One region of the Janthinobacterium sp. SUN176 genome, then DNA from elsewhere that is predicted to be linked to it. Evidence: predicted binding sites of a transcription regulator. Region 1 holds the regulator's gene; each other region holds the start of a gene.

The links. The regulator sigma-54, encoded in region 1, starts transcription at its own class of promoters, with help from an activator protein. The targets are predictions, from matches to a motif close to TGGCANGNAANCTGCTTT.
Region 2: O3299_RS27935 (beta-propeller fold lactonase family protein) is a predicted target of sigma-54. The motif match lies at 2,519-2,536, and genes of this name have one in related genera.
Region 3: O3299_RS20945 (PEP-CTERM sorting domain-containing protein) is a predicted target of sigma-54. The motif match lies at 2,815-2,832, and genes of this name have one in related genera.
Region 4: urtA (urea ABC transporter substrate-binding protein) is a predicted target of sigma-54. The motif match lies at 3,219-3,236, and genes of this name have one in related genera.

Annotation. Positions count from the first base shown of each region.
Region 1 is NZ_JAPWIA010000004.1:94,023-99,427, forward strand. Features, by position in the region: gene O3299_RS23270 (SIS domain-containing protein) at 1-467, shown strand, start outside; gene O3299_RS23275 (HAD family hydrolase) at 467-1,000, shown strand; gene lptC (LPS export ABC transporter periplasmic protein LptC) at 1,043-1,654, shown strand; gene lptA (lipopolysaccharide transport periplasmic protein LptA) at 1,680-2,261, shown strand; gene lptB (LPS export ABC transporter ATP-binding protein) at 2,261-3,016, shown strand; gene O3299_RS23295 (RNA polymerase factor sigma-54) at 3,021-4,499, shown strand; gene hpf (ribosome hibernation-promoting factor, HPF/YfiA family) at 4,569-4,931, shown strand; gene O3299_RS23305 (enoyl-CoA hydratase/isomerase family protein) at 5,060-5,405, shown strand, end outside.
Region 2 is NZ_JAPWIA010000009.1:9,311-14,715, reverse strand. Features, by position in the region: gene O3299_RS27945 (ABC transporter substrate-binding protein) at 1-183, shown strand, start outside; gene O3299_RS27940 (TonB-dependent receptor) at 243-2,396, opposite strand; gene O3299_RS27935 (beta-propeller fold lactonase family protein) at 2,601-3,557, shown strand; gene adh (aldehyde dehydrogenase) at 3,902-5,405, shown strand, end outside.
Region 3 is NZ_JAPWIA010000002.1:376,288-381,692, reverse strand. Features, by position in the region: gene O3299_RS20975 (glutathione S-transferase N-terminal domain-containing protein) at 41-652, shown strand; gene O3299_RS20970 (ClpXP protease specificity-enhancing factor) at 792-1,304, shown strand; tRNA gene O3299_RS20965 (tRNA-Thr) at 1,331-1,406, shown strand; gene O3299_RS20960 (dodecin) at 1,626-1,832, shown strand; gene O3299_RS20955 (hypothetical protein) at 1,860-2,171, opposite strand; gene O3299_RS20950 (hypothetical protein) at 2,334-2,708, shown strand; gene O3299_RS20945 (PEP-CTERM sorting domain-containing protein) at 2,920-3,924, shown strand; gene O3299_RS20940 (LytR C-terminal domain-containing protein) at 3,980-5,056, opposite strand; gene O3299_RS20935 (type II secretion system F family protein) at 5,068-5,405, opposite strand, start outside.
Region 4 is NZ_JAPWIA010000001.1:2,477,494-2,482,898, forward strand. Features, by position in the region: gene urtC (urea ABC transporter permease subunit UrtC) at 1-247, opposite strand, end outside; gene urtB (urea ABC transporter permease subunit UrtB) at 244-1,845, opposite strand; gene urtA (urea ABC transporter substrate-binding protein) at 1,913-3,166, opposite strand; gene O3299_RS11140 (DUF4349 domain-containing protein) at 3,367-4,155, opposite strand; gene O3299_RS11145 (transglutaminase family protein) at 4,172-4,771, opposite strand; gene O3299_RS11150 (DUF2760 domain-containing protein) at 5,027-5,405, shown strand, end outside.

The DNA of each region.
Region 1 (5,405 bases):
CCGTGGCCTTGCTCGACTTGCGCGGCTTCAAGGAAGAAGATTTCGCCCGCTCGCATCCGGGCGGCGCCCTGGGCCGCCGTTTGCTCACGCACGTGCATGACGTCATGCGCAGCGGCGAACGCGTACCCAAGGTGCCCGTGGACGCTTCCTTGCTGCAGGCGCTGGAGGAAATGACGAAGAAAGGCATGGGCATGACGGCCGTCGTCGACGCGGACAACCGCCCCGTGGGCGTGTTTACGGATGGCGATCTGCGCCGCATGTTCGAGCGCGTGCAGGATTTCACGCAAGTGGCGATCCGCGACGTCATGCATGCGCAGCCGCGCAGCATCGCGCCCGAACGCCTGGCCGTCGATGCCGTGGCCGTGATGGAGCAGTTCCGCATCAACCAGATGCTGGTCGTCGATGCCGACGGCAAGCTGGTGGGCGCGCTGCATATCCATGATCTGACGCAAGCGAAGGTGATCTGATGGACAGCGTGGCGGACAACCTGGCGCGGGCGGCCAAGGTCAAACTGATGATCTTTGACGTCGATGGCGTGCTCACCGACGGCAGTCTGCATTTCGGCCCGGACGGCGAGATGATGAAAACGTTTAATGTGTATGATGGCCTGGGCATCAAGCTGCTGCAGGAATCGGGCGTGCAGACGGCCATCATCAGCGCGCGCCGCTCGGCCATCACGGCGCGCCGCGCGCAAGACCTGGGCATTACCCATGTGCACCAGGGCGGTCACGACAAGCTGACGCCGTTTCGTGAATTGCTGGCGCTGACGGGCTTGACGGAAGAGCAATGCGGCTATATCGGCGACGACGTCATCGACGCGCCCATCCTGAAGCGCGTGGGCTTTGCCGTCAGCGTGCCGGGCGGGCGTCCGGAGGCGCAGGGCCTGGCCCACCATGTGACGCAGGCCGGCGGCGGCCGCGGCGCGGTGCGCGAGATCTGCGAATTCCTGCTGCGCGCCCAGGACAACTATGCGCGCGTCATGGCGCCGTTCCTGGAGTGAGGCGCGCCGCCTCGCCAGTGACCTTTGAAAGAGTGAAGCCCTATGCGTAAGCCAGGAGGCGCCCATCGCTGGCGCATGATTTTTACCGTGCTGGGCGCGGTTGTCGTCGCGCTGGGCAGCTTTTGGCTGCTCGAGGTGATGAACAAGAATGGCCAGGACATCACGGCCAGCAAGCATCTGGATGAACCCGACTATTTCATCACCAATTTCAGCATGGTGCGCATGGACTTGACGGGCAAGCCCAGCTATATCGTGTCGGGCACCAAGCTCACGCATTATCCGCTGGACGATTCGTCCGATATCGACCAGCCCTTCGTGCGCAAGCTCACGCCAGGCATGCCGCCGATGAACATGAATGCGGAATTGGCGCATATCGACCAGGACAATACCCGGCTGCAACTGCACCGCAAGGTCGTGATCGACCGCGTGGCCAGTCCGAAGGCGCAGAACCTGACGGTCAAGACGGAAGCGCTGACGGTGTTCCCGGACGAGGAAAGAATGGAAACGGACGTGCCTGTCGATATCCTGACGGGCGCCTCGCGCATCAATGGCGTCGGCATGAAGGCGAATAACGCCACCGGCGTGGTGGAAGTGCAGAATGCGCTGCGCATGGTCCTCCCGCCGAAACCGCGCCCGGCCGCGGCGGCAAAATGACAGAATGAAACAAGGAAACCATACTATGAAGAACATCTTGCTGTTGACCGTATTTTCGCTGGCCATCATGGGCGCGGCGCATGCCGAGAAGGCCGATTCCGAGAAGGAAGCCGTCATCACGGCACGCAGCGGCCACGTCGATGACGTCAAGCAGGTGCGCACCCTGACGGGCGACGTCGTGCTGGTCAAGGGTACCCTGACCATGAAGGCGGGCCGGGCCCTGATCACGGAAGACCCGCAAGGCTACCAGTTCATCACCTTCTGGGCCGATCCCGGCAAGCTTGCGACCTTCCGCCAGAAGCGTGATGGCGCGGGCGACCTGTGGGTCGAAGGCGAAGCGGAGCGCGTGGAATACGACAACAAGACGGAAGTGGTGAAACTGTTTTCCAGAGCCAAGCTGACGCGCCTGGAAGGCGCGAAAGTCACCGATGTGGCCAATGGCGCTTTCATCTCGTATGACAGCCGCAAGGAAGAATTTGCGATGGAAAATTCCAACAGCGGCACCAGCACCGCCGATGGCGGCAGCGTGCGCATGGTGATCCAGCCGAAGACCAAGGCGCCGGCAGCGGAGAAAGCGCCGGCCACGCCCGCGCCAGGAAAGAAATAATGGAAAATACACGTTGCGGCAGCACCCTGATCGTTCGCGGGCTGCAAAAAACCTATGGCAAGCGGCAAGTCGTGCATGATGTTTCGCTGCAAGTCGAATGCGGCGAAGTGGTGGGCTTGCTGGGCCCGAACGGCGCCGGCAAGACCACCTCGTTCTACATGATCGTCGGCCTGGTGCCGTCCGATGGTGGCAGCATCGATATCAGCGGCGTGGATATCTCCAGCCTGCCGATCCACCGCCGTGCGCAGATGGGCCTGTCCTACCTGCCGCAGGAAGCGTCCGTTTTCCGCAAGCTGACGGTGGAAGACAATATCCGCGCCGTGCTGGAAATCCAGACCGTCGAAGGCCGTCCGCTGACGAAGGCCGAGATCGAGGAGCGGCTGGATAAATTGCTGGCCGACTTGCAGATTGAAAAGCTGCGCGAGAACCAGGCGCTGTCCCTGTCCGGTGGCGAACGCCGCCGCGTGGAAATCGCCCGCGCGCTGGCCACCGATCCCCGTTTCGTGCTGCTCGACGAGCCGTTCGCCGGCGTCGATCCGATCGCCGTGATCGAGATCCAGCGCATCGTGCGTTTCTTGAAGGAGCGCAATATCGGCGTGCTGATTACCGATCATAATGTGCGTGAGACGCTGGGTATTTGCGACCGCGCCTACATCATCAACCAGGGCTCGGTGCTGGCGTCGGGACGCCCCGACGACATCATTGCGAACGAGTCGGTACGCCGGGTCTATCTGGGCGAACACTTCCGCATGTAAGCCAATGAAACAATCATTGCAGCTGCGCACTTCGCAGCACCTGGCACTGACGCCGCAGTTGCAGCAATCGATACGCCTGTTGCAATTGTCTACCCTGGAATTGCACCAGGAACTCGAGCAATTGCTGACGGACAATCCCTTGCTCGAACGCCTCGATGATCCGCTCGACCGCTCGCTGCGCCTGCTGTCCGACGGGGCCTTGAGCTCCACGGCCGCACCGGCCGAAGCGCCGCCCCAGCCGCCAGGCCAGGAGGCGCCCGCAGCGCCGGCCGAAGCGGAAGCGTTTGACGGCGAGGGGGGCGACAGCCCGGCCGCCGCGGATGGCGGCGACAGCGACTGGAGTGAGGCGAGCCGGGGCAAGGCGCCCGACGACGAAGATTCGCGTCCGCAATTGGAGGCCCATCACTGCACTCTGCGCGAACACCTGATGGAGCAGATGCGCGTGACGGTGCTCGAATTGCGCGACCGCGCGCTGGTCGAGCTGATCATCGACGCGCTCGACGACAATGGCTACCTGGAAGAGTCGCTCGACGACATCCTGGCGCGCCTGCCGGAAGAGCTGGAAATCGACGCCGACGAGATGCGCACGGCCTTGTCGCTGCTGCAAAGTTTCGATCCGCCGGGCGTGGGCGCGCGCAACGCGTCCGAATGCCTGGCCCTGCAAATCAAGCGCTTGCCACACATCGCCATGGTGACGCGGCGCATGGCCCTCGTCATCGTGGAAAAGCACCTGGCCTGGTTTGCCCAGCGCGATTTCAACAAGCTGAAAAAAGCCCTCGATTGCGACGATGAAGACTTGCGCGAAGCGCAGACGGTGATTCGCCAGTGCAATCCGCATCCGGGCGCCGTGTTCGCCTCGGACGTGTCCGATTACGTGGTGCCCGACGTCGTCGTCAAGCGCGCGCGCAATGGCTGGCAAGTGACCTTGAACAACGACGTCATGCCGCGCCTGCGCGTCAACGCCATGTACGCCAACTTGCTCAAGCAGGGCAAGGGGGAGGGCGCCATGGGCGCACAGTTGCAGGAAGCCAAGTGGCTGATCAAGAATATGCGCCAGCGCTTCGACACGATCCTGCGCGTGGCGCAGGCGATAGTAGAAAGACAAAAGAACTTTTTCTCGCATGGGGCCGTTGCCATGCGCCCCCTTGTGCTCCGTGAAATAGCTGATACACTGGGTTTACACGAGAGTACTATCTCGCGGGTAACAACTCAAAAGTACATGCTGACCCCGCACGGCATGTTCGAGTTGAAATATTTCTTTGGTAGCCACGTCGCCACCGAAGCGGGGGGCGAAGCGTCATCGACGGCGATACGGGCATTGATCGTGCAACTGACAGGAGCAGAAGACCCTAAAAATCCTTTATCCGACAGTAAGATTGCGGACATGCTGGGGGAACAAGGCATGGTGATTGCGCGACGTACTGTTGCCAAATACCGGGAAGCATTAAAAATTCCGCCAGTGAGCCTGCGTAAGTGTTTGTAAGTTTTTTTCGGTTCCTCTGCGGGCCGGATAGGATGGACCGCACGAACCCGATCATCTTTAGGAGTGTGTATGAATCTCACCATCAGCGGACATCATCTCGAAGTGACACCAGCCATCCGTGAATACGTACAAACGAAGCTGGAGCGCGTGAAACGTCATTTCGATCAAGTCATCGATATCGCCGTGATTCTGACCGTGGATAACCTCAAAGAGAAAGAAAAACGTCAAAAGGCTGAAGTCAACCTGCGTTTGAGCGGCAAGACTGTCTATGTGGAAAGCTTGGCGCACGACCTGTACGCCGCGATCGATACGCTGATCGACAAGCTCGATAGGCAAGTGATGAAATACAAAACCAAAGTGCAAGGGCACGGTAAAGAGGCGATCAAGCATCTGCCAGACAACTCCGAGGAAGAAGCCGTCGTCGCCGTCTAAGGCCACCCGCTTCCAGCAGTTGTGATCAACTAAGGGCGCACATTGCGCCCTTTTTTGCGCCCAGCGGAACGCAATGTTCCCCGCGCAGGCATTAGAATATTCGCACTTTCACTTCTTTCCTGCCTGCCATGAGCGACTTCGTCCAGACTTCCATCCGCAACCGCACCGGGCACATCGTGCTCGACCGTCCGAAAGCCTTGAATTCCCTGTCGCTGGAGATGGTGCGCGCCCTGAGCGCGGCCCTGCTGGCCTGGCGCGACGATCCGCAGGTGGACGCCGTCGTGATCCGCTCCAGCAGCGACAAAGCCCTGTGCGCCGGCGGCGACATCCGTTTCTTTTACGATGCGGGTCTGGCCACGCCGCAAGGCGGCAGCGCCCTGCTGGAAGATTTCTTTACGGAAGAATATGCTTTAAATCATTTAATTCATTTCTACCCGAAACCGTATATCGCCGTGATGGATGGCGTGGTGATGG
Region 2 (5,405 bases), on a different contig from region 1:
TTCCCCATGAGCGAAGTGGCGTTCGCCCGCCTGCCGCGTGCGGGCTGGGCGGTGGGCCTGGCCGTCAGCCGCCAGCAGCTCGACGTGGGCAAGTTGCTGCAGGCAGCCATGAACGAAATGGCGGCCAGCGGCGAATTGAAAGCCATCTTCGAGAAATATGGGGTGAAGGAAGCACGGCCATAGCAGGCCATGTTGAATGACAAAAAAGCCCGCGCATCGGAAGAGGCGCGGGCTTTTTAGTTTTAGAAACTATATTGGGCGCTAACGCCCAGCAACCAATTACGTCCCGGCGCCGCTTCATAGTAGCGCTTGTTGCTGTCGCCGACGATGACGGAACCCACGTAGGTCTTGTCGAACAGGTTGTTCAGGCGGGCAAACTCCTTGAAGCGCCAATTGCCCACGTTTTGCCTGGCGTTGACGCGCGCATTGAATACCGTGTAGCCGGGCGCCGGTTTTTCGATGTTGCTGTCTTCCGCGTAGACCTGGCTGCTGGCCACGCTTTCCAGCGCTGCGCCAAAACGGTCGAGCGTGTCTTTCCAGGCCAGTTCAGCGAATAGGTTAGCGCTGGGTACGCCCGGCAAGCGGCTGCCTTCGCGCACGCCGCCAAATGCCTGGTCATACACGGCGTGCAGGCTGGTGAGCGCCACTTTTGTCGTGAAGCCATATGGCAGGTTCGAATCCAGCGACACTTCCATGCCCTGGCGCAAGGTTTTACCCCCATTGCGATAGCTGGTGCGCCCGCCGCTGGACTTGTCGACCACTAGTTCGTCGTTGGTCTTGATCTGGAACAAGGCCGCATTCACGTGCGTGTTGTTGGCGATCCTGGCCTTGACACCCGCTTCCAGGTTGGTGCTGGTGGCCGGCTTCAAGTTGAAATTGAAGCCGCCGCCCGTGCCCGAGTAAAACAGTTCATTTAGGGTGGGCGCTTCGAAACCGCGCGCGGCGCTGGCATAGACGTTGACGTTCGGCGTCAGTTTATACAGCAGGCCCAGCACCGGCGTCGTGTGGCTGAACTCCAGGCTGCCGCTATCGTTGCCGTTGCTGAGGAAATGGTCGTCGACCGCCACTTTCATCTTGCTGTAGCGCACACCTGCGCTGAGCAGCCACGGGCCGCCTTGCCATTCCGCCTGGATATACGGATCGAGGCTGGAGACGACATCCTGCTCGTCGCGGCGCAGCTTACCCTTCAATCCGTACACTTCGCCGATATAGTTCTCATAGCCGGTGCGGTCATCGCTGGAGCGGCCATAGTCGATGCCGATGGTGGTGCTCAGCTTGCCGCCGGCCAACTGGTTCACGTGCAGCCAGTTGGTGTCGATGCCATAGAACTGGCGCTGGAAGTCGACCACGCCGCCCGAATGCTTAAGTAGACCGTCCACTTTGGTATTTTGGAATGCTTTATTAAACGCCTGGTACTGGATCACGTCGCGGTTGCCGCCATACACCATCACGTGCAGGCGGTCATCGCCGAACGACTGTTCATAAGTGGCGCCGATCTGCTGGTGGTCGATGCTCTTGCGCGTGTTGTAGCGGTCGGCCAGGGTGCGTTTCGGGTTTTGCGTGTCCGTCGTGTCGATTTCGCCGGCGCGCGGGTTGGCGGCAAACGTGGGCCAGGTGACGCCCAGGGGATCTTGCGTGTTGCCCTGGTGCAGGCTGTTGGCGACGATGGTCAGTTTGCTGTCCGCGGTGGGCTTGACGGTGATCTTGCCGAACGCCTGTTCGCGCGTGGCGGCGCTGTGGTCGCGGAAACCGTCCGTGCGGAAGCGCGAGCCGTCGAGCACGTAGCCGATGCCGCCTGCCTGACCCTGCGCCGTCAAGTCCACCTTGCTGGTGCCGTAGCTGCCGCCCGTCACATTCAGCTCGACGGAAGGGGGATTTTGTCCATCCTTGGAAAACAGCTGGATCACGCCGCCCGAATGGTTGCCGTAGATGGCAGAAAACGGTCCGCGCAGCACTTCGATGCGCTCGGCCGTATCGAGGTTGAAGGTGGCGGCCTGGCCCTGGCCGTCGGGCATGCTGGCGGGAATGCCATCGCTGATCAGCTTGACGCCGCGCACGCCGAAGGCCGAGCGGGCGCCGAAGCCGCGCGACGAGATTTGCAAGTCTTGCGCGTAGTTCTGGCGGTTTTGCACGACCAGGCCCGGCACGGCGGCCAGTGCTTCCGACGCGTTGACGCGGATTTGGCCATCCTGGATGCGGGCGCTGTCGACCACGTCGATCGAGGCCGGCACTTCCTGGCTGGGGTGGGCGATGCGGCTGCCGCTGACGACCACCGTATCCATGAATTGCCCATTGGCCGGGTCAGCTGCCTCGGCGGCAAAGACGTGAGGGGCGAGGGTGGCGCTGCCGGCGACAAACAGGCTGGCGATGGTGTTCAGGCGGAAACGATGCTGCATGCGGATTCTCCAATGTGAATAAAAGCCTGCTTGATCGCGTGCGCGGTACAGGTCTGCGTAGGTGTATCAAGCAATATGCCTGCCATGTCTCCATTGGTGGGCTGAAATTATACGCGTGTCAGTGGCACGGCGTTTGCATACGGTAATTGTCAGAGGCGCCGATGCGGCGCGCTTTTCCCTCGTTTTGCCATTGAAAAGGTGATTATGCCCAACTTCTTCTCGCGCTTGCGCCAGGTGTGCTGGCTGCTGCCGGCGCTCGTCAGCACCGCGGTCCATGCCGCTCCCTTTGCCTATGTTCCCAATGAAAAGTCGGGCACCTTGAGTGTGATCGACACGGCGACCGACCAGGTGGTGCGCCAGATCGCCGCAGGCAAGCGTCCGCGCGGCATCGCTGCCGATCCCACAGGGCGGCAATTGTTTGTCACGGATGCCGCCAGCAGCGCCTTGCTGCTGATCGATAACGCTGGCGGTGCGCCCGTGCGCACGGTGGCGCTGGGCAAGTCGCCCGAAGGCGTCAGCGCCTCGCAAGACGGTAGTCACGTGGCTGTGGCCGTCGAGGAAAACAATAGCGTGGCCTTGCTCGATGGCCAGACAGGTACCTTGCTCGCCGATATCAAGGTGCAGGGACGCAATCCGGAACACGCCGTCTTCAGCCCGGATGGGCGCTGGCTGCTGGTCAGCGCGGAAGAGGCGGAGCAAGTCGATGTCATTGATGTGGCGCAACGCCGGCAGGTCGCTTCCATCGCCGTGGGGCTGCGTCCGCGCGGCATCGGTTTCAGCCCGGACTCGGGCCGCGCCTACGTGGCGTGCGAACTGGTCAATGCCGTCTACGTGATCGACATGGCCGCGCGCAAGGCGATTGCCACCATTCCAGCGGGCAAGAATGCGAATGGCATCGCCGTCCATCCCGGCGGCAAGCAAGTGTATGTCTCGAACGGTATCGACGGAACGGTGATGGTGATCGACACGGCCAGCAATCAGGTCACGGCCACGATTGGCGTCGGCAAGCGCCCGTGGAACATGGCCATCACGCCGGACGGCGCCAAGCTGTACGTGGCCAATGGCCGCTCGAACAGCGTGTCCGTCATCGACACGGCCAGCGCGCGCAAGGTGGCCGATATTGCCGTGGGTGAATTGCCATGGGGCGTGGTGATTCGTTGATTCCTTCATGGCACAGGCGCAGGTGTTCCAGTCTGGTACACCTGTTCCATTGTGCAGCGGCGGCGTGGCGGCAAAGCAGGGCTGGCCCGGATTGGAACAGGATGCTGCCACCTTGTTCAAAACGCAAACAGAGCCACGCCCCCACCCAAGTCCGGGGCATGCGCTGAAAAGCGGGCCGGGATTGACGCCACGCCCTTGTAACGGGGGCAAAACCGGCTAAGTTTGTAGTGGGATGGCGAGCTGGCACGGCATTTGCGGAAGACTCCGTGTACTCACCCCATCTGTACCAGGACGTTTGATTTTAATTAAGTATTTCCATTCTAATTAACCCGATAGAGGACGACATGAATCTCGCAGACATCAGCAAACTGGGCGTAGCCAATCCCTTCAAACAACGCTATGACAATTACATCGGCGGCAAATTCGTTGCACCAGTAAAAGGTGAATACTTTCCTAACATCACGCCGATCACGGGCTTGCCGTTTTGCGAAATCGCCCGTTCCACGACGGAAGACGTCGAGCTGGCGCTGGACGCCGCGCACGCCGCCAAGGAGGCATGGGGCAAGACTTCGCCTGCCGAGCGCGCCAATATCCTGAACCGCATCGCCGACCGCATCGAACAGAACCTGAGCCTGATCGCCACGGCGGAAACCATCGACAACGGCAAGCCGATCCGCGAAACGATGAATGCCGACATTCCGCTGGCCATCGACCATTTCCGTTACTTCGCCGGTTGCATCCGCGCCCAGGAAGGTTCCGTCGCACAAATCGATGCGGAAACCTATGCCTATCACTACCATGAGCCGCTGGGCGTCGTGGGCCAGATCATCCCGTGGAATTTCCCTATCCTGATGGCCGTGTGGAAACTGGCGCCGGCCTTGGCCGCCGGCAATTGCGTCGTCTTGAAACCGGCCGAGCAGACTCCGGCTTCCATCATGGTGTTGATCGAGCTGATCGGCGACCTGCTGCCGCCTGGCGTGCTGAACATCATCAATGGTTTCGGCCTGGAAGCGGGCAAGCCGCTGGCGTCGAGCAAGCGCATCGCCAAGATCGCCTTTACGGGTGAAACGGGCACGGGCCGTTTGATCATGGGCTATGCGGCGCAAAACCTGATTCCCGTCACCCTGGAGCTGGGCGGCAAGTCGCCGAACATCTTCTTTGAAGACGTGATGGATGCCGATGATGAATATTTCGACAAGTGCCTGGAAGGTTTTGCGATGTTTGCGCTGAATCAAGGTGAAGTGTGCACCTGCCCATCGCGCGTGCTGATCCAGGAATCGATCTACGAGAAATTCATCGAACGGGCCTTGAAACGCGTGGCTGCCATCAAGCAGGGCAATCCGCTCGACTCTGCCACCATGATCGGCGCCCAGGCGTCGCAGGAGCAGCTGGAAAAAATCCTGTCCTACCTCGATATCGGCCGCCAGGAAGGCGCGGAAGTGCTGGCCGGCGGCGAGCGCAATACGCAGGCGGGCGACCTGGAAGGCGGCTATTACGTGCGTCCGACCGTGTTCAAGGGCAATAACAAGATGCGCATCTTCCAGGAAGAGATCTTCGGACCCGTCGTGTCCGTGACCACCTTCAAGGATGAGGCCGACGCATTGGCGATTGCCAACGATACCTTGTACGGCCTGGGCGCCGGCCTGTGGACGCGCGACGGTTCGCGCGCCTTCCGCATGGGCCGCGCCATCCAGGCGGGTCGCGTGTGGACCAATTGCTACCACCTGTATCCAGCCCACGCCGCGTTCGGCGGCTACAAGCAATCGGGTATCGGCCGCGAAAACCACAAGATGATGCTCGACCACTATCAGCAAACGAAGAACTTGCTGGTGAGCTATAGCCCGAAAG
Region 3 (5,405 bases), on a different contig from region 1:
TCGCGGCTTCACCCCCTTTGTTTCTAAGGAACTATAAAAAATGATGGTTCTCTATTCGGGTACAACCTGCCCATTTTCGCAACGCTGCCGCCTGGTCCTGTTTGAAAAAGGCATGGACTTCGAAGTGCGCGACGTCGACCTGTTCAACAAACCGGAAGACATTTCGACCATGAATCCGTACGGCCAGGTGCCTATCCTGGTCGAACGCGAACTGATCCTGTATGAATCGAACATCATCAACGAGTACATCGATGAGCGCTTCCCGCATCCGCAACTGATGCCGGCCGATCCGCTGATGCGTGCCCGCGCGCGCCTGATGCTGTTCAATTTCGAAAAAGAACTGTTCGTGCACGTGCACGTGCTGGAAAGCGAACGCGCCAAGAGCAACGACAAGGCCCACGACAAGGCACGCGCGGAAATCCGCGACCGCCTGACGACCCTGGCGCCGCTGTTCCTGAAAAACAAGTACATGCTGGGCGACGAATTCTCGATGCTCGACGTGGCCGTCGCGCCGCTGCTGTGGCGCCTGGACCACTACGGCATCGAATTGTCGAAGACGGCCGCACCGCTGATGAAATACGCCGAACGCATCTTCTCGCGTCCTGCGTACATCGAGGCATTGACCCCTTCCGAAAAGGTCATGCGCCGCTAAAGATAATCCCGGCAGGCCGCGCCTGCCGGGATATCTTGGGGCATGTGGTAAAGTTGCTTTTTGCGCTGTCCCAGTCTTTTGAACTACCGGTGCGCCCGCCTCATGCTGACGGGGGCGCTCCCGCCTCACCGTGCCTACCATGTCTGAAATCTCAACCAAACCTTATATGCTGCGCGCCATCTACGAGTGGTGCACCGACAGCGGCTACACGCCTTATCTCGCGGTCAAAGTCGATTCGCGCACCACGGTACCGATGGAATACGTGAAAAAGGGCGAAATCGTGCTCAACATCAGCTTCGGCGCCACCAGCGGCCTGAAGATGGACAACGACGCCATCCGCTTCCACGCCCGCTTTGGCGGCGTCTCGCGCGAAATCTACGTGCCGGTCGACAACGTGATGGCCATCTACGCCAACGAAAACGGCCAGGGCATGGCTTTCGAGCCCGTGCTGGGCAACGATGACCCGGACGCGCAACCGACGGACAGCCCGGCCTCCGCCGACGTCCCGCCACCCGTGCTCGCCCCCGCCGCCAGCGGTCCCACCCTGTCGTCCGTGCCGACCAGCTCCCCCGAACAACGCGACAGCGCCACGCCAGGCGACGACGAGCCACCAAAAAAAGGCGGCCGCCCGACCCTGACACGCATTAAATAGCGTATAATTCGCAACGCGCAGTTTTTGCCGACTTAGCTCATTTGGTAGAGCAGTTGATTTGTAATCATCAGGTGGCCAGTTCGAAACCGGCAGTCGGCACCAGAATTCAGCAGTAAATCAAAGGGTTACCCGCTTCGGCTGGTAGCCCTTTTTTCTTTTCCCACGCCCGCGGAAGCCATCCGGAACACTGGCACGCATCGTCATCCAGGTTGACGCATTGCTGCACCGCGCCATGACGTCCCGCACATTTAGGCGCAAGATGAGCACGTGCTTGCGCAAAGCAGGCTCCCGATGTCTGGCTTGCCTACCTGGGGAAATATCATGTCCGCACACACTTACAAGCTGATCGAGCTGGTCGGCACGTCGACCGAGAGCAGCGATCAGGCGATACGCGACGCCATTGCCAAGGCGGCGCTGACGGTCAAGCACATGGACTGGTATGAAGTGACCGATTCGCGCGGCCATATCGTCGATGGCAAGGTGGCGCACTTCCAGGTCACGCTCAAGGTCGGCTTCCGGCTCGAATAAAGGGATCGAGTAAAGCGAGCGACGCGCTCAGCGCCGCCCGGCCGCTCCCCGGCTCTCCAGCCACTCCCGGCCGCCGGCCTCCAGCGCGGTCTCGATGACCTTGTCCGGCAAGCTGTAGACGGTCGCCCAGCTGGCGCGGCCATCCTGCGTGTTGGCGGGAAAACTGTGCGTCTCGATCGGCCAGTGGTATTTGCGTTTCAATGCCTTGACGATGGCGGCCAGCGAGACGCGGCCTTGCAGCGGTTCGGCGCCGGACTGGTCGCTATTCGACAGCAGCACGGCCAGGACCTGGCCGCGGCCGGTGCGCGCGCCGGGGAAGGTGGGGGTTTTGTTTGCCATGGCCTATTTTACCGGGCAATGATCGGACGAGAGGCGATGTGCCGCACCTTTGATACGGCGCAAGCGCCGCAGCGGCGTTGCGTCCACGATGGGCATTTCGCCAGGCGTGCCGGCGCCCCTCCGGCAGCCTGGGCCTATCATCATGGGGCACAGGAGCCTATCATGCACAGCCTGAACATCCACGCCATGCAATGGCAACCCGTCGCCGATATTTCCGCCGTCAATCCGCTGCTGCCCGACGATCTCGCCTGCTTTCGCGAGCTGCGCGACGTGCTGCAACGCTACGGCGCACTCGACCGCTTCGGCATTTCCCTGATCCACCGCCATTTCGACATCGCCGACGACGAAGAGCTGATGGAGTACACGGATGCGGAAGCACGCATCTTGACGGTCAAACCTGTCAAGAAAAGCGACATCGACTGGAACCACACGACGATTACCAACTGGAAATTGACGGAAGGCGAGGAAGTGGCGCGCATCGGTTGCGGCTGCGCACGCAATTCGGGCGGCCACCTGGGTTATCACCGGGGCACCTGAGGCAGGCCGACGGCGCCCGCCAAGCGGCGTCGGCCTTTCTTACACTTCACTTCATCCAGCTCAGTCCGCTTTGTGCAAGCACTTGATTTCTTGTGATATTTTTGTGTGGCACGCAAGCTGCTTATCCCTGTCTACGAGATGAATCCAGGCAAGTCATTCTGGATTCTTTGTCCCCCGGATTTTCCGAGACTGACCACGACAAGAGGCTGCGATGAACCTTGATCACACACGAAGCAAGACCCTGGGCTGGCTGGGCGCACTGGCGGCGGCGAGCCTGCTGGCCAGCGGCCAGGCGCAGGCCGGCGCGTACGGCCTGGCCGTCAATGAGTTGAACAATTTCCGCATCACCACCAGCGCCGGCGCGCTGTCGCTGGCCGGCGCCAACCGCAATGCCAGCGACAGCGCTTTTTTCGAAGGCGGCGTGGCCGTCAATCCGCGCGCCGTCAATACGGGCCCGGCCGCCAACGCCGACGTGCCGCAAGTGTGCTCGGGCGGCGGCTGCAGCGGCTTGCCGCAAAACCACTACGCCCCCAGCCCCAGTTCCACCCTGGAATTTGCCCGCGGCGATGCGCATGCCTTCGGCAACATGCTCAATGGCGGCGCCAGCGTGAGCGCCGTGGCGGAAGCACAGCGCAACACGATCGGCGCCGCCACGGCCACGGCCGGCGACACGCTGACCGGCTCCGTCAACCTGACCCTGTCGAGCGCCGGCTTCATCACCTTCAGCTTCATGGGACGGCGCGACCTGCGCACCAGCGTGACGACCATGGGCGACAAGTCGAACGTGTCGATCATGGATATCTTCAATATCTCGTGCAACAGTTCCAGCCCCGCCGGCTGCCTGTCGCACGCGAACGCCGATGGCGTGATCTTCCAGTTCGCGCCCGATGGCGATGCCAATAATGGCAGCGACATCAATGGCAACCATGGCGCCGGCAGCCTCGACCCGTTCAGCCTGAACATGACGGCCGGCACGAATGACCCGGCCACCGGACGCGCCTTCACGAATGGCTTCGCGATGTTTTCCCTGACCTCGAATTTCGCCCTGCCGGCCGGCAGCTATACCCTGAATTTTTCCAAGTCGACGCGCACCGATATCGTCGTCATCGATCCGCCGCTTGCGGTACCGGAACCGGGCACGCTGTTCCTGCTGGGCATGGGATTGGCGGCCCTGGCTTTTACGCGGCGCCGCCAGCCGCAATCATCCGCAACATGAAAAACACGCGGCGCCCGCCAAGGCGCCGCGTGTTTTTCATGCCGGTCAAGACGTTTTAACCGAGCCGCGCCAACGCCTGGCGCGCCAGCTGCAATTGCTGCAGATAATAGCGGTGCAGCATGGCCGGATCGCTCAAGTCGCGCCCCAGTACCAGGCGCAGCTCGCTGGCGGGGCAGTCGCCGGCCTGGGTTTCTACTTGGGTTTGCACCTGCGTCCCCAACTGACGGGCCAGCTGGCGCGCCGCCTGCTCCTGCGCGGGCCGGTACTCGACGCGCGTGCGCGCCACCTGGAAGCCGGTTTCATTGGCCAGGCGCACCACTTGTACGGGAGCGCCGGCCAGGCTGCGCGCCAGGGCGGCGGCCAGGCCAGGCACGCCGTTGCCATTCACAATTTCCAGGCGCGGGCGGGGCACGGCAGGAGCCGGCATGGACCGCTCGGCCGTGACAACGGGCACGCTGCGCGCGGCGGCCGGCACGCGCTGCAAGCGGGCCATGCCGTCGCCTTGCGTGATCTCGATGCGGGCCATGGCGGGCGCATCCGGCAGCGGCGCGGCCGCGGGCACGCCCGGCGGCGGCGCCGCGTTGCGCAAGACGGCCATGTCGCTCCGTAAATCGTGTTCCTGCAGGCTCTGCGCCTGGCGCCGCATGACGGCCGCGCGCGCGTGCTGTCCCAGCCGTTCGAGCACTTGCGCCAGGTGCTGCCAGGCCAGCGCATTGAGCGGATCGAGCAGACACGCCTGCTCCAGCGCAGTCAACGCTTGCGCATCGCGCCCGCGCAAATAGTAGGCGCGACCGAGATTGCTGAACAGATACGCCTGTTGCGGCTGCGGCGCACCTGCTTCCTGCGTCAGGGCCAGCCACTGGGCGATCGCCGCATCGTGCTCGCCCCGCTGCGCGTGCAGCACGGCCAGGCCGTTGCGCGCATTCACATGGCGCGGCGCGGCGCGCAAGGCTTGCGCATAGGCCGCTTGCGCGGCCGGCAGGTCGCCCCGCTCGAAATGCTGGCGCCCCGCCGCATAGGCGGCATCGGCATCCGGCCACTGCGGCAACGGCGCGTGGGCCGGCGGCGTGGTACAGGCGGCCAGGCCCAGGCAGGCACAGGCGGTGGCCAGGCGGGAAATCGTCAAGCGCATGGTAGCTCCTTTCAGCGGTTGGCCATGGCCGGCACGAGCACGCGATAGACTTCGATCACGGCCGGCCCCATGAGCACCAGCATGAGGGTGGGAAAGACGCAAAAGATCAGCGGGAACAGCAGTTTCAGGGCGATCTTCGCGGCCGCCTCCTCGGCCAGCAGGCTGCGCTTGCCGCGCAGGTTTTCCGAGTGCACGCGCAGCGAATCGCCCATGCTGGTACCGAAGCGTTCCGATTGAATCAGCATGGCGACAAGGGTGTCGACATCTTCCACGCCGCTGCGCAAGGCCAGGTTGCGCAGCGCCTTTTCCTTGGAAAAGCCGGCGCGCATTTCCATCAGCACCAGTTGCA
Region 4 (5,405 bases), on a different contig from region 1:
ACACGCCGTGGCCCAGGGATAATATGCCCGTGTAGCCCCAGACGAGGTCCAGTGCCAGCGCGGCCAGCGCGTAGCACATGAACTTGCCCACCAGCGCCACCGTGTAGGCGGACACGTGCAGCGCATGGCCTTCGGCAAACGCCAGGTTAAAAATCGGCAACAACGCCGCCAGTAATGTACAGGCGGCAATCGCCAGCCACACGGGCCGCGTGAACAGGCCAGGCTTGATTTGATGGGAGGTAATCATTCGACGCTGCGTCCCTTCATGGCAAACAGGCCCTGCGGCCGGCGCTGGATGAAAATGATGATGAATATCAAAATGGCGATCTTCGCCAGCACGGCGCCCGCCACCGGCTCGAGGAATTTGTTCACTTCGCCCAGGCCCAGCGCGGCGATCACGGTGCCGGCCAGCTGGCCCACGCCGCCGAGCACCACCACCATGAAGGAATCGACGATGTAGCTTTGGCCCAGGTCCGGCCCGACATTGCCCAGCTGCGACAGGGCCACGCCGCCGAGCCCGGCGATGCCGGAGCCGAGGCCAAAGGTCAGCATGTCGACCTTGCCCGTGGCCACGCCCACGCAATCGGCCATGCGGCGGTTTTGCGTGACGGCCCGCACGAACAGGCCCAGCCGCGTCTTGTTCAAGATCAACCACACGGCCACCACGACAACGATGGCAAAGGCGATGATGGCCAGGCGGTTGTACGGCAGCACGAGGCCGCCCAGCACGGTGACGCCGCCCGACATCCAGGCGGGATTGGCCACTTCCACGTTTTGCGCGCCAAAGATCGTGCGCACCGCCTGCATGAGGATCAGGCTGATGCCCCAGGTGGCCAGCAGGGTTTCCAGCGGCCTGCCATATAGCCAGCGGATCACCGTGCGTTCCAGCACTACGCCCACCAGGCCGGAGACGAAAAATGCGGCAGGCAAGGCGGTCAGCAAATACCAGTCTTGCACGCCGGGCAGGAAGTGGCGGAAAAACAGCTGGCACAGATACGTCGTGTAAGCGCCTATCATCAGCAGCTCGCCATGCGCCATGTTGATGATGCCCATCAAGCCGAACGTGATGGCCAGACCCAGGGCCGCCAGCAGCAGCACGCTGCCCAGTGAAATGCCGTAAAACACATTGCCGGCGAACTCCATGCGCGCCACCCTGCCCTTGATCTGGCGCATGGTCTCGATGGCGGCCAGTTGCACGGCCTCGTCCGGCTCACCGACCTTGCCATCTGGCCCTTTCTCCAGCATGGCTTGCAGCACGGGCAGCAGGCGCGCATCGCTGCTGCCGGCCAGCGCCTGCACGGCGGCCTTGCGCGTGGCGACGTCGGGCGCATGCAGGTTGGTGCTGGCGATCAGCACCTGCAATATCTGTTTGATGTCAGCATCGTTTTCCTGCGCCAGCGCCGCGCGGATCAAGGGAAGCTGCGCAGGATCAACCGCCTTTTGCAACGCTTGCGCGGCCGCCAGCCGTTCGGCCCGTTCCGGTGCCAGCAGTTTCAGCCCCGACAAGGCGCCCGCCACGGCCGAGCGCAAGCGGTTGTTGACCATCACGCCATCGATGCCGTCCGGCAGCGGCACGCTCTTGCCGAGCGCCGGGTCAAGCGCCTGCTCGCCGTCGACGATATACACCTTGCCGTCGGGCGTGGCGTACAACGCGTCATCCTGCAAGGCTTGCAGCACACGGGCGGCCTCGGGCGTGGCAAGGGCGGCGATCTGCGCGACGGCGGCGACACGGGCGTCAGGGTCGTCGCCAGATAGCGGCTTGAGCAGGTCGGGAGGGATGGCGGCCTGCGCCATGGACGACAGGCACAGGCAGGCGAAGACCAGCAGCGATGTGAATAGCCTCATTGATATCCCGGGAAAGCGTTGATGGTCGGCGCCACCGGACGCATGCCCGATGGCGCCGGCGTGGCTTTTACAGCTTTTGCTTGCCCTCATTGCCCTTGATAAACGGGCTCCACGGCTGGGCGCGTATTGCTTCCTTGGTTTTCCATACGACATTGAATTGCCCGTCGGCCTTGATTTCACCGATCATCACGGGCTTGTGCAAGTGGTGATTCGTGGCATCCATGGTCAGGGTAAAGCCGGACGGCGCCTTGACGCTCTGGCCGGCCATGGCGGCGATCACCTTGTCCGTATCCGTCGATTTCGCCTTTTCCACGGCTTGCGCCCACATGTGGATGCCCACATAGGTCGCTTCCATCGGGTCGTTCGTCACGACCGCCCCCGCGTTCGGCAGCTTTTGCGCCACCGCATACGCTTTCCACTGCTTGATGAAGGCTGTATTCACTGGATTCTTGACGGACTCAAAGTAATTCCAGGCCGCCAGATGACCGAGCAGCGGCTTGGTATCGATGCCGCGCAACTCTTCCTCGCCCACGGAAAACGCGACGACGGGCACGTCCGTGGCTTTCAAGCCCGCATTGCCCAGTTCCTTATAGAACGGCACGTTGGAATCGCCATTGATGGTGGAAATGACGGCCGTCTTGCCGCCCGTGGAAAACTTCTTGATGTTGGCGACGATGGTTTGATAGTCGGCGTGGCCGAACGGCGTGTAGACCTCGCTGATATCGCTATCCTTGACACCTTTGCTTTTCAGAAAGGCGCGCAAGATCTTGTTGGTGGTGCGCGGATACACGTAATCCGTGCCCAGCAGCACGAAGCGTTTCGCGCCGCCGCCATCCTTGCTCATCAGGTATTCCACGGCGGGAATCGCCTGCTGGTTCGGCGCGGCGCCCGTATAAAACACATTCTTTTCCAGCTCCTCGCCCTCGTATTGCACCGGGTAAAACAGCAGGCTGTTGAGTTCCTTGAATACGGGCAACACCGACTTGCGCGACACGGACGTCCAGCAACCGAACACGACAGCCACTTTATCCTGCGCTACCAGCTGGCGCGCTTTTTCCGCAAACAAGGGCCAGTTCGATGCGGGATCGACGACGACGGCTTCCAGCTTCTTGCCCAGCACGCCGCCCTTGGCATTGATCTCGGCAATCGTCATCAGCGCCACATCCTTGAGCGACGTTTCGGAAATGGCCATGGTGCCCGACAGGGAGTGCAAGATACCCACCTTGATCGTGTCGGCGGCCAAGGCTGCCTGCATATAAGTGGAGGTGGCCAGGGCCAGTGCGCCGGCGGCGGCCGCTTTCAGGATGATGCGTCGTGACATAGGGACTCCTGTGATGGGTTCGTGGGGGGCGAGCTGGGCCTGCGATGTTGTTAAAGCAGAATGCATGCCAGCGCCAGCAGGTGTCCGCCATGGTGCACGGGGCCGGCGCCGCACGAAAAAAAACCTGGCTGCACAAGGACTGTGCAGCCAGGTTTCAAATTGCCGTAAAACGGTGCGCCGAAGCAGTTAATCCATACGCATCAATTCTTGCGTGGCACGCCTTTCAAACGGCGCCAGCCCTTGCGGCCCAGCGGGAACAGCAGCACGAAAGCGAGCAGCCACGGCAGAATATAGGCCATGGCCGTGATGGCATTGGCCACGCCTTCCGACAGGTTTTCCGTGAAATTGCCCAGCGCGCGCTTGACGGGCCGCCAGAACGACTGCTTGCCTTCGGCGCTGATGGCCACGTTCAACAAGTCCGTATCGATGCGCTGCATCAACAGCGCGTTGGCGGCCGTCGCCTGCTCCAGCTCCACTTGCACGGTGGCCAGCTCCTTGGTCACCTTGATGAGGGCATCGACGTTGGTGCCCGAGCGCTTTTCCAGGTCTTGCAGCTGCGCCTGGTATTGCTTGAGCATTTCCAGGCGTTTCTTGCTGTCGAGCACCGGACGGCCCAGGTCTTCCACCTTGGTGCCCTGGCTGGTGACGTCGCCTTCGGCCGCGACCAGCGCGACCAGCTTCTTGATGCCGGCTGGCTTGGCGCGCATGCTGATGCGCGCATGCACGTAGCGGCCGCTGTCGACGCTGGAATCGAGCAGCAGGCAGCCGTTTTCCGTATCGGCCTTGCAGGCAGCGACCACTTTTTCATACAGGGGACGCACTTGCGCCTCGTGCGTATCGACGCTGACATTATGTTCATAGGCAAGAAACTCGCTGCCCTTTTCCTTGCCATCGAGACGCGCGGCGCTCGATTGCCCGCCGCTCTCGCCCTTGCTGCCGCAACCGGCCAGCAGCATCAGGCCAATCAGACCCATATGGATTTTTTTCATGGTTTCTTTCTATGAATTACTTGTTCAACGGAAGCATCTCGACATCGGGCAGATGCGCCGCCACTTCCTGCACCGTTGCATGGCCCGTCAGGGAGGCGATCACCTGCGGCAACGGCGCCGGCCAGATTTCCGGCAAATCGCGTTCCTCGGGCGCCAGCACGGGAAAGGCCAGCTGTTCCCGTGGCGGCACAAACGCCGCGTCGACGCCGGGCTTGTTGCCACGCGCATCGATGCGGTACCAGCCGAAGTCTTGCAGATACACGGCATTCAAGCCATGCAGGCAGAACGGCGGCCCCGCCTCGCCCATGGCCAGGCGCTGGTAGCACAGGCCGGCAGGAATGCCGTTGGCGCGCAGCAGCGCGGCCAGCAGATGGCTCTTCGCATAACAATAGCCCGTGCCATGCTGCAAGACGTCGGACGCGCGGCAGGTGACGGGATTGCGCTGGTAATCCCAGCTGTGGGCGACCTCGTCGCGCACGAAGGCAAAGCAGCGGGCCGCGATCGCGGCGTCGCCCACCGCGCCCACCGCCAGCGCGGCCGCCCTGGCGCGCACGGCTGGATGGTCGCTGTCGATGTAAGTGCTGCTGGCTAAATACAGGGAAAAGTCGGTAGACATGGCATCGAGGTCATGCAAAAAGATAATGCGCGATTCTAGTCGAAGCGGCACGAAATCGAACGTTTCCTTGCGCAAGAACAAAGAAAATCCACGCTTCGGCCTGCCTGCCAGGGGGGCGGCGACTTTGGCGGCGGCCCGGTAGCTGGTATCATGCGGGCAAACGCAGCCGGCCCTGTTGGCCCCGCACATGGCACTACCTTGCGAAGCGGCCCCCGCCGCCGACGCCTCCCTACAGATCAGAGAAACGAGTTCCCTATGAGCACTTCATCGTCCCACCCATCATTCTGGCGCCGAGTCCCGCTGGCTTTCGGCACCTTCTTCAGCACCCTGTCGGACGCCGCCTATGCGGCCCGCGTGGAAAAGCTGTCCTTGCCCGAAGCCGCCCCGGTGGCGCCAGTGGCCCCGGCTCCGGCGCCCGCCCCCGTGCCGACGCCGGCCGCCGCGCCCGTCATTTTGAAGGAAGCGACGCCCGATGCCGCCCTGCAATTGCTGGCCTTGCTGCAACGCGAAGCGCGATTGATCGACTTTACCCAGGAAAACCTGGGCAGCCATGCCGATGCCGACATCGGCGCGGCCGCCCGCGTCGTGCATGAAGGCTGCGCCAAGGTCATGCGCGAATACTTCACCATCGAGG